One region of the Kosakonia sacchari SP1 genome, then DNA from elsewhere that is predicted to be linked to it. Evidence: riboswitches for the same ligand, from Rfam matches in the RefSeq annotation. Region 1 holds a riboswitch; the other holds the start of a gene.
What was found. Region 1 has a riboswitch for thiamine pyrophosphate ahead of thiM (hydroxyethylthiazole kinase). Riboswitches for the same ligand answer to the same signal wherever they lie in the genome.
Positions count from the first base shown of each region.

Region 2: linked by a shared signal. The riboswitch ahead of thiB (thiamine ABC transporter substrate binding subunit) and the one ahead of thiM (hydroxyethylthiazole kinase) in region 1 are both predicted to bind thiamine pyrophosphate.

Region 1 covers NZ_CP007215.2:1,699,376-1,705,159, reverse strand. The annotation lists gene fbaB (class I fructose-bisphosphate aldolase) at 1-8, opposite strand, end outside; gene thiD (bifunctional hydroxymethylpyrimidine kinase/phosphomethylpyrimidine kinase) at 159-959, opposite strand; gene thiM (hydroxyethylthiazole kinase) at 956-1,738, opposite strand; TPP riboswitch at 1,773-1,869, opposite strand; gene C813_RS31055 (DUF3606 domain-containing protein) at 2,071-2,247, opposite strand; gene C813_RS46340 (hypothetical protein) at 2,481-2,729, shown strand; gene C813_RS47505 (hypothetical protein) at 3,681-4,652, opposite strand; one part of gene C813_RS31035 (IS3 family transposase) at 4,754-5,000, shown strand; one part of gene C813_RS31035 (IS3 family transposase) at 5,000-5,784, shown strand, end outside.
Region 2 covers NZ_CP007215.2:4,063,014-4,068,797, reverse strand. The annotation lists gene thiQ (thiamine ABC transporter ATP-binding protein ThiQ) at 1-148, opposite strand, end outside; gene thiP (thiamine/thiamine pyrophosphate ABC transporter permease ThiP) at 132-1,742, opposite strand; gene thiB (thiamine ABC transporter substrate binding subunit) at 1,718-2,701, opposite strand; TPP riboswitch at 2,732-2,831, opposite strand; gene sgrR (HTH-type transcriptional regulator SgrR) at 2,868-4,523, opposite strand; gene sgrT (glucose uptake inhibitor SgrT) at 4,611-4,763, shown strand; gene C813_RS42185 (sugar efflux transporter) at 4,901-5,784, shown strand, end outside.

The sequences.
Region 1 (5,784 bases):
TCAGTCATAGCTATGCTCCCGTAAGCTTCGCGCAAAGCGAATTGGATTATCCTTACCTGCCTGACGGCAGGCAGAGATAAGCCTGGTTCTCTCTCGTCAGATTTTCCACCATTGCAACTTTTTTCAGCATAATCTGCTGGCACGTTTCGTATACCGGTTTACCACCACTGGTGAAAGTGATGTACCGGGCCAATGCCGTGCCCCACTTCCAGCGTATCCGCCTGCGCCAGCGCCGCCGTTAACCACTGTTTTGCTTCCACCACGGTGGATGCCCAGTCGTTATGGCGCGGGCGCAGCGCCGCCAGCGCGGCGGAGAGCGTGCAGCCCGTGCCGTGGGTATTTTTCGTTTTCACGCGCGGGGTGGTAAAGCGCAGCGCCCCGTCGCGGGTAAATAGCCAGTCCGGGCTTTCAGCGTCATCCAGATGGCCGCCTTTCATCAACACCGCTTCGCAGCCGAGCGCCAGCAGCGCTTCGCCCTGCGCATGCATCTCCTGTTCGCTGCGGGCATGTGGCTCATCAAGCAGCGCGGCGGCTTCCGGCAAATTAGGCGTAATAAGTGAAACCTGTGGCAGCAAATGCTGACGCAGCGCAGCGACCGCTGAGGGCGATAACAGCGGGTCGCCACTTTTGGCGAGCATCACCGTATCCAGCACCACATTGCGTACCTGGTAGCGACGCAGTCGCTCCGCGACCGCTTCAACAATGTCCGTTTCCGCCAGCATGCCGATTTTGGTGGTGTCGATACGCACGTCGCTGAGCACGGAATCAAGCTGCGCGGCGACAAAGTCGGGTTCAATGCGATACACCGACTGCACGCCACGGGTGTTTTGCGCCACCAGCGCGGTGATCACCGAACAACCGTATGCGCCCAGCGCCGAAAAGGTTTTCAGATCCGCCTGAATACCCGCCCCACCGCTGGGGTCGGTACCAGCAATGGTTAACGCGTTGATGCGTTTCATGCATTGCCTCCCAGCGCGTACAGCGCATCCAGAAAGGCGGGAACAAAACTGCCCGGTCCGGTGCTTTTCGCGCAGGCCAGGCTACCGGCTTGTGCCATAAACGCGCAGGCCGCGGCGACATTCTCCAGCTTATCGCCCGGCAGCGCGCAACTGGCAGCCACCACCGCCGAGAGTGCGCAGCCGGTGCCAACCACGCGTGTCATCAGCACATCACCGCCGGTGACCAACAGCACGCGCGGGCCATCAGTGATGTAATCCACTTCGCCGCTTACCGCGACAATCGCCCCGCTTTGCCGCGCCAGCGCCTGCGCCGCAGGCAGTGCCGCGCTGGCGGTGTCGGTGGTATCCACGCCGCGCCCGCCTGCGCTCATACCGGCCAGCGCGAGGATTTCCGAAGCATTCCCCCGGATCGCCGCCGGGCGCAGCGCCAGCAGTTGCTGGCAGAATTCCGTGCGTAGCGTGAGCGCACCAACGGCGACGGGATCAAGTGTCCAGGGTTTATGTGCGGCATTCGCGCTCTCCACCGCCAGACGCATAGCTGTGGCGCGATCGCGCGTCAAAGTGCCCACATTGATGAGCAGCGCATCGGCGATAGCGCTGAACTGCGGCGCTTCTTCGCTATCAATCACCATCGCGGGTGATGCGCCAAGCGCCAGCAGCACGTTAGCGGTAAAGGTTTGTACGACGTCATTGGTCATACAGTGCACCAGGGGAGAACGGCGGCGGAATTGCTGTAACGCATGTGCGAGTTGCACACGATCAAGCAGGTCAGGTTGCATGGTTTCGCTCCTGCCCGGCGTGAAGAAGGGATGCCGGGCAGGCATCTGACTTCCCTACGCTGGCATTATCCAGATCAGGTGGTACGGGTATTTCTCAGCCTTCACAAAGAAGGGCACCCCGAGTCATTTAAAACAAATTCAACTACTTGCGATTAACGTCCCGTTAATCCCTGTTCAGGATCATGCCAGCGGGAAGCCAAAGACACAACCCTTAAAAATGCACTGTGTCCCAACTTGGGTCCCAAGTTGTGGCTCACAACGGTAAACTTCAAATACAAAAAAGGCCGGGTTTCCCCAGCCTCAAGAGCACCATTGAAGGCGATTTCACAACCCTACTTACCTAGGTATGCTCTTACTTTAGCGGTGCCATTACCGACAGCCTTGACAGCAGCCCTGAGCTGAGATTCAGTAACACCCAATGCTTGGGTCCAATACTTCACTTCCCAAGATTCACTCAAATTGATGAAATTTTTATCTTCCGGCTGCCGACGCTGTAAGTTATCTACCATTTGATATGTCCTGAGTATCACAGGCTTATGCCTGCAAAATGGTTATATTGCTTTGCATAGCCACTGTAAATGTTCAAGTTTCACACAATTGATACTGATCATAGAACCAGTAGAAAACATTTATCGAACTTGCTTAATCTGCCGTTTCGCTACTACTATAACCACTATATATTGTGGTTTTCATGATAGATATACAATATATCCCATCACTCATACTGTGAATAGGTGTTCCAATGGCAAAGAATGATAAACAATCTTCTAATGATGTAGCTCATCTGGCAGCAGAGATCCTTAACGACCCAAACGCCTCTGCAATTCAGAAAAGTTTAGCTGGATCTGTATTGTCCCAGACGGGCACTAAAAACCAGACTGGCGCTGATATGGAAGCAAAAGCATCCGCAGCATTGAAGAATCCGCGCTCCAGCGATACGACAAAAACGTTAGCTGGTTCGGTTGTTTCTCAATCAAATAAAAAGCGTTAAAAAAAGCCGGGATTGACCCGGCTCTTATCCCTCCCCAAATTGTGGGGTCATGATCAAAGAGTGCCCTTCTGTGCTCTTCTGGAAATATATCTCCACAGTTTTGGGACAGTTGCCAGGCATGGTAACCAGACCTCCAAATGAGAATGTTTATTATTAGCAAATATCCAAAGGGCGACCCGAAGAGACTCTCTGTACGCGCCGCTGTGGCTACTTCTCCCCTCTCCCTATAGAATCACATTACCTACCACATGCATCGCCTCAGAGGCGTTAGAAGCCGCTTATATTGAGCATTGTAAAAACGATAATGGAGAAAGGCCTAACTTGGTCACTATTTGGACAGACATTTAACATAATGGTCCTTATGCGTATATTTTTAACATCCACGCAACAGGTTAGACCTGAACTCTTTTAGGTAGTACGCCTCCCCGGCGCTGTGTATGCTTCATAACTGTATATCTTCCCCTCCCTCCGGGCCACATTCTACATAGTAAACTGTAAATCTGATCCGCCTGTGAGTAACGTCACTCTCCTGTGGATAACTCCCACGCACTAACCCCAAAAACCACCCTTTCGAGGTTTCCGCCTCTTTAGGCCCTTTCTTGCGGCAAAAATACAAAAAGGGTTTAGGGTGGTGGCTACCGCCCGGCGAAGATGGGAATCAATCTCAAATGATAATTTGTATCATTTGATACAGGAATTTTCTCCCAAGAAAAAATTTTATGGCGGAGCCAGTAAAATGTTACACACCACGACTTTGTAATTATAATTTAATCACAAATAAATCAAATACATAAAGATACTGAGGGAGTCCCATCTATGCACGATTGTTTAGTTTGCAACCTCAATTACCCCGGTTTCTTTGGCACATACCGCGCATTTAAAACGATTTGTTAGAGGGTATTTACAGGCAATAAAAAGGCTCCCACCAGGGGAGCCTTTCTTGTATGGGCCTTAGTTCTGGCCCCCTTGCATCAGCATATTGAATGCAAATTGTTGATTATTCTCCACCTCAGATTTAACGAGATCTTTAATTTTACCCTCCCGAACTTGGACGTTCACGTTAACATTCAAAGGTTGCTGGAGCCACGCTGGTGGCGTCATTAGCGGATTGCCTACCGTATCAACTTTAAGTTGTGGAGGCGTAATCGTTGGTGTAGGCGGAACATAACCCGGATTGGAGTAAGAACTTACCCAGCCATCGGTTTTGTCCGCTGGTTTGGCAAAGTCTGGGTTGGTTGGGAGGTCTGGGCTATGGATGAAATCCCACATTTTACCCAGCGGGCTATCTTTCTTCAGATTGCCTCCGGCTGTGGTGTCCTGCCCATACATGGCGTCGTTAGCGTCCATGACTTTATCCCAGGCATAATCCCCACCTACCGAACCGATCGCAGTGGCCCAGCCCACTGCACCGCCCCCCAGTGCTGCAAACTTGCCAAACTTGCCGACTTTTGGCCCACGGCCTGTTTTGGTCGGTTTATCTTTGCCCTTGCCGTCCGGCCCTTCCCCACCAGATCCGCCAGTCGTAGCAGCTTCAATGCCACCAATAGCGGCGATCCCTTTCATGACCCCCAACAGCTTTGTAAGCGGGTTGAGCATGGTCAACAACCATTTAAAGGCCCCGCCCAACTTCCAGATAGAGCCAGCGAACAGAGCCACCCCTGCGGCGTAAGCTGCCATTTCACCAAAGGCTTTAAGCTGCTCACCAGAGATACCCATCTTGCTGGCGTAAAACTCAATGATCCGGGCAACCAAAACAACGGTATCGTGAAGCTCTAAGAATGCATCAGTTGCACCCTCTACAATCTGCCCCGCGATATGTCCGAAGAATTCCAGCGTATCACCGGATCCATCGATAGCGGCAGAAATAGAGTTAAACATGGTGGTCAATGAGTTACCGAAACCCGAAGTGAAGAATATGTTCATTGCATTCTGGACCGAGGTCTGTAGACGCTGCCACGCTGCACGTGGACTGACCCCGCCCCGGTAGACGATCCTGCCCTATAGTTTGAGCATAGGAGGAGCGTATGGGCACACCACGATTTACACCTGAATTTAAGGAAGAAGCCGTCCGTCAGATAACGGAACGCGGTTATTCCGTCGCCGAAGTTTCTGACCGGCTGGGCGTTTCAGCACACAGTCTCTATAAGTGGTTACGGGCTATTAAACCCGATAACAGCGAGCAGCATGCCCGTGATTTACTGGAAGCGAAAAGCGAGATCCTGAAGCTCAGGGCCCAACTGAAGCGCACTGAGGAAGAACGGGACATACTGAAAAAGGCCGCGCGGTACTTTGCAAGGGAGCCCGACTGAAGTACCGCTTTATCAATGAGCACCGCACTGTATGGGGTGTCATGACGATGTGTCGGGTGTTGTGCGTTGCCCGGGCCGGGTTTTATGCGTGGCTGCATAACCCGGTCTCCGCGCGGGATAAAGATAACCAGCGTCTGCTGACGCTTATCCGTGACTCCTATTCACTGAGCGGAGGCGTATACGGTTACCGCCGGGTTCATGGCGACCTGAACGAAATCGGGGAAATCTGCGGTAAAAATCGGGTGGGCCGTATTATGCAACTGAACCGGATTAAAGCCGTGCGCGGCTATAAAGCTCCGCGTCGTATCGCCGGCAGACCTTCAGTGGTTGCGCCTAATCGTGTGCAGCGGCAGTTTACCGTTGTCCGGGCCAATCAGGTCTGGGTAACCGACATTACCTATATCCGCACCTGGCAGGGCTGGTTATATCTGGCGGTGGTTATCGATCTCTTCGCCCGTAACGTGGTGGGCTGGTCGATGAAACCCACTCTCTCACGCGAACTGGCGCTGGATGCGCTCATGATGGCCGTGTGGCGACGAAAACCGGACGGCGAGGTTATCGTACACAGCGATCAGGGCAGCCAGTACGGCAGCGACGACTGGCAGCGCTTCTGCCGGGCCAATAACCTGGCCCCGAGCATGAGCCGGCGTGGCAACTGCTGGGATAATGCGGTAGCGGAGTCGTTCTTCAGTTCGCTGAAAAAAGAACGGATCAGAAAGCGCATCTATAAAACCCGGGATCTGGCC
Region 2 (5,784 bases), 2.4 Mb from region 1:
TGAGAAACCCGGCAATCAGATTTAGCAGCGTGCTTTTTCCCGCGCCGCTTGGGCCGAGAACGGCAATCTGCTCGCCCTGGGTAACAGAGAGGGGAAAGCGCATTGGCAGATGGTGATAAAGCCAGGTGACATCAGTCAGTCTTAGCATGGCGGCCCGGAAGTTTTTCAATCACGGTGAATAAGAAAAAGCACAGCAGCAGCAAGATGAGCGCGGTCACTGCGCCATCCTGGCTGCGGTACGACCCAATCTGCTGATAGAGATAAAACGGTAGCGTGCGAAAGTCGTCATTACCAAATAAGGCGACCACGCCGAAATCGCCAATCGACAGCACGCAGGCAAACGCCAGCGCCTGGGCCAGCGGGCGTTTCAACGCGCGCAGTTCGACCACGCGCAGGCGCTGAAAACCGTGCATTCCCAGCGACTGGCACAACATGCTGTAGCGGGAAGTCAGATCGCGCATTGGGTTTTCCAGCACTTTCAGCGCATAAGGAATGGCCATCAGCGCATTGGTGAAAATGACGATGCTATCGGCGGAAGTGGGCAGGCCAATGCTGTTATTGAGCAGCAGAAAGAAGCCCGTCGCTAGCACGATCCCCGGCATCGCGAGGATCAGCATGCCGCTGATTTCCAGCGCTTGCCCAGCCATGGTTAGCTGGCGCGCGCGTAACTCCCGGCTGCTCCACAACAGCATCATGGTCAGCACGACACACAATAGCCCCGCGCCCAGAGCGATGCGCAGTGATGTCCATACCGCTTGCCACAACACAGGCTCGGCCAGCACTTTCACCAGGCTCAGATTGAGGCCATCGACAATCACCGCCAGCAACGGCGGCAGCAGTAATAACAAAGCCAGCCCAATCAATATGATATCTGCGGTCTTGCTGAACAGCCGATCTTCCGGGTTGCGCCAGCCAGTAATCTGATGACTGCCCACGGCGATCGCTTTGCTCATGTGTTGGCTCAGTAGCACCAGCCCGAGGCAGCAGATCATCTGGATCAGCGCCAGCATTGCCGCGCGGGCGGGATCAAAATCGAAGCTGAGCGCCTGGTAGATTGCCAGTTCAATGGTGGTAGCCTGCGGCCCGCCACCCAGCGACAGCACGGTGGCGAAACTGGCGAAGCAGAGCATAAAAATCAGCGCGGCGACTGGCGGGATCTGACGACGTAACCACGGCCATTCGACAAAACGGAAGAATGCCCAGCCGCGCATACCAAGCTGTGCGGCCAGTTGCCGTTGCTCGCCAGGGATCTGCTCCAGCGTTTGTAGCAGCAGGCGCGAGGCCATCGGCAAATTAAAAAAGACGTGCGCCAGCAGAATGCCCTGTAAGCCATACGGCGAGAATGTCCACTCCACGCCAAGCGCGTGCCAGAGCGTTGCCAGCCAGCCCTGGCGACCATACACACTGAGAATGCCGAACACGGCGACCAGCACCGGCAGGATCAGCGTCATGGCGCACAGGCGTAGCAAGGCGAGACGACCAGGGAAACGCCGCCGATAGAGCGCGCGGGCAAGGAAAATCGCCGGTACGACAGAGAGCAGCGCGGAGAGAAACGCCTGCCAGAAGGAGAAACGCACCACATGCCACAGGTAGCTGTCTTGTAAAAAATCAGCCAGCCCGCTGAACGGGGCGTTTTGCCACAGCGCCAGAAATGCGGCCAGCGCCACCGCCACCATCAACGTGGCGGCGGTGAGGCCGGGCAGCAGCCAGCCAGCAATCAATGGCTGACGGCGCGTTGCCATGCATTAATCCATGTTGCGCGCTGGTTCGCTACCTCCTGCGAAGAGTATTCCAGCGAGGTTTGCGGTTTCACCAGGTGGTCGAAGCCTGCCGGTAAAGCGACATTGCTCACCGGGTACATCCAGTTACCGCTCGGGATAGTGTTCTGGAACGCGGGTGACACCATAAATTTCAGGAATTTTTCCGCCAGTTCCGGCTGTTTACTGGCTGCGGTACGGGCGGCAACTTCCACCTGCAAATAGTGACCTTCGCTGAAATTCGCCGCCGCGTAGTTATCTTTCTTCTCTTCAATAATGTGGTAAGCCGGAGAGGTGGTGTAGCTCAGTACCAGGTCGCTTTCCCCTTTCAGGAACAAGCCGTAAGCTTCGCTCCAGCCTTTGGTGACGGTGACCGTTTTGGCCGCCAGTTTCTGCCACGCTTGCGGCGCGTTGTCGCCATAGACTTTCTGCATCCATAGCAGCAGGCCGAGGCCTGGCGTGCTGGTACGTGGATCTTCATAGATAACGCGCCATTTCTGATCGCTTTCGACCAGATCTTTCAGGCTTTTCGGCGGGTTTTTCAGTTTATTTTTATCGTAGACAAACGCGAACCAGCCGTAGTCGAACGGTACAAACGTGTCGTTCTTCCAGCCGCCCGGCACGTTAACCGCATCGGTAGCGACGCCGCTTTTGGCGAACAGTTTGGTTTGTGTCGCAGCTTCAAGCAGGTTGTTATCCAGCCCCAGCACCACGTCGGCTTTACTGTTTTTGCCTTCCATGCGCAGGCGGTTAAGCAGCGAAACGCCATCTTCCAGCGCCACGAATTTCAGCTCGCAGTTGCAGTCGCTTTCAAAGGCTTTTTTTACCGCAGGCCCTGGCCCCCAGTCAGCAGAAAAGGAGTCGTAGGTGTAAACGGTCAGAACGGGTTTTGCAAAAACAGGCGCTGCGATCAGCAGCAGGAACGGCAGTGATTTTTTTAACACTTTGCACCTCAAAATGGGTGGCAAAGGATTTTGAGAGTCAGCCTCAAATCCCTTCGCCGGCGTTATCCGGATCAGGTTCGACGGGTATTTCTCAGCACACGCGCATGGCGCAGCACCCCGTTGAGAACGCCGCTATTGTAATGATTTGGTAAAAAATGCGAAAGCCTTATGGATCCGGTGGCGCAAACCAGGCGGATTTAAAGTCGAACCAGCCCAGCGTGTTCATGCGCAGCCCGCGCATGGTGCGCTGTCCCTGAATCCTCAGCCAGTGGTGGATCAGCGGTACGATGGCTTTACTGGCGAGCAACTGCTGCGACCAGACGGCAAGATTCATCTCCCCGTTGCGCCATTTTGCTACATCCGCCTGCCAGTCGAGCGGAATACAGTGCTGTAGCAGCGGCACTTCGTAGAGGTTGGCGAACACCGAAAAATCCAGTGGCAGCGTGAAATTGGCGCTGTTGAGCCAGATATCGCTCCCGGCTTCGCCCCGGTGCCATTCGTCATAATCCACTTCCTGCACGATAAGCTTCACGCCGTGTTCGGCCAGCAGCGTGCTCATGGTGCGGGCAAGCGCTTCGTGCTCATTGTGTTCGCGGTAGAAGGTGATGGTGAGCGTTTCCAGACCGGCCGGTTTCTCACCGCTGCCGGGGCGCGCATGGTGCCAGCGCGGCAGCAGGCCGTAAGCCGGGAACCAGTAACGCTGATACTGCTCATTGGCGTGCCACAACAGATTGGTGGGCGAGAGCACATGGCTGACCCACTCTCTGACCGCCGGATTCGCGCCACGGCTGGAACGCGCATCAAACAGCAGGTAATAACAGCCCTCTTCGAGGCGGCTTTCCACCGCTTTTTCGCCGTCGGTTGGCCCTTCAAGTGTCAGGCCGCTGGTCGGTTCATCGCTCAGGTCCGGCAACACCCAGACGTTGACTTCATCGATCAAGGCACGAAAGCCGAAGTAGTCATCAAAGGCGTGGATTTTTAGCTGGTTAGTGGTATTGCGCGTCACCGCGTAAGGGCCGGTGCCAATCGGCTGGCTGGCGAAGTTGCTCATCGTGTTCCATTCACGCGGCAAAATCATGGCGGGCACATGACCCATCAACCACGGTAGCCAGTTATCTGGCTGGCTGAGATGAATATCCAGCGTCCAGGGCGTCGGTGAGAGTACTTCGTAGATGTGCGAATAGAGCGGCAGGGCGGTGGCGCGCTCCAGAGAAGCAATCACATCGCTCATTTCCAGCTCGCGGCCATGGTGAAAATGAATGCCGGGGCGTAAATAAAATCGCCAGTGCAAAGGGGAAATCAGCTTCCAGTGGTGAGCAATATCCGCTTCCAGTTCCCCGTTTTCCTCATTTATGCGCGTTAGCGCACTGAAGATTTGTCGCGCTATATGGGTTTCGGAACGACGCAATGCGCTACCTGGCAGCAGGTTACGCAGTGGACGGTAGTAAAGCACCCGCAGGATATGTCGCCCCTGGCGAAAACTGCGGCCGAGATGCGAAACCAGCATCTGACGCACCGCCTTTTTATCACCGACCAGTTGCACCAGTTGATCGATACGATCCTGCTCCAGCAGGTCTTCGGCGCGCTGTTGCTGGAGTGCAAGGCCGGTATAAAGGAAGGTGAGCCGCGAACGTTTGCCGCGGCCGGCTTCCGCATCCCATGTCAGCCAGCCGCGCGCCTGCATGGTGTTAAGCAAGGTGCGCATGTGGCGGCGAGAACAGCTAAGCAGCTCCGCCAGCTCGTTGAGTGTGGTTTCTTGTGACTTCCCATCGCAGCATTGCCACAGACGGATGAACTGTTGTTGCAGGCGGCCGGACGACATAAAAGGGGAACTCCTGATGAAAACTCAGCAATTTATTTATCCCTATATTAAGCCAATACTTCTCTGCGATGAAAGCGAGGAGGTCATATGCAGAGATCATCCCTACGACGGTTTTATCTGGACTATTTTCGCGCCACGCAGGATGCGGGCTGGCTCGCTCGTCTGAGCGCACGCCAGCGCCTGAAAATGCTGGAAGAGCTGATGCAGTGGGAAGTGACAACGCCGGTCTCGAAGGACTGAATCGCCGACATTATGTGTGACTGAGTATTAAGTGCGAATGCACCCGCCAGCAAAACGTTTTTTGCTGGCTTTTTTCGTTTATGCTGGCGGGCGCCTTTTAGGCTTTCACTTTTTCCCGTTTTAACAAGGAAATCTCCATGCTCTGGTTAATGACGATGGGACGCCGCCTTAATGGCGTTTACGTCGCTTTTATGATCGTCGCCTTTATGATGGGAGTTGCCGGAGCGCTACAGGCACCGACGCTCAGCCTGTTTCTGAGCCGGGAAGTGGGTGCTGAGCCGTTCTGGGTCGGGCTGTTTTATACCGTCAACGCCATTGCCGGGATCGCTGTCAGCCTTGGGCTGGCAAAACGATCCGACAACCAGGGCGACAGGCGCAAGTTGATCCTCTTTTGTTGCCTGATGGCAGTGGGCAATGCGCTGTTATTCGCCTTTAACCGCCACTATCTGACGCTTATCACCTGCGGTGTGCTGCTGGCGTCGCTGGCAAATACCGCCATGCCGCAGCTTTTCGCACTGGCGCGCGAGTATGCGGACAGTTCCGCACGCGAAGTGGTGATGTTCAGTTCTGTCATGCGTGCGCAACTCTCGCTGGCGTGGGTGATTGGCCCACCGCTGGCGTTTATGCTGGCGCTGAATTATGGCTTTACCGCTATGTTTTCCATTGCCGCCGGGATTTTTGTTATCAGCCTGGTGCTGGTGGCGTTCTGGTTGCCTTCGGTGGCGCGTGTTGAACAACCCGCCGACGTGGCGGTGACGCAGGTCAGCGGCTGGAGCGATAAAAATGTACGCATGCTGTTTATTGCCTCCACGCTGATGTGGACCTGCAACACCATGTACATCATTGATATGCCGCTGTGGATCAGCCTGGAATTAGGGTTGCCCAACAAACTGGCCGGGATTTTAATGGGTACAGCGGCAGGGCTGGAGATCCCAGCGATGATCCTGGCAGGATTTTTTGTTAAACGTATTGGCAAACGGCGCATGATGGTCACCGCTGTCGCGGCGGGTGTGCTGTTCTA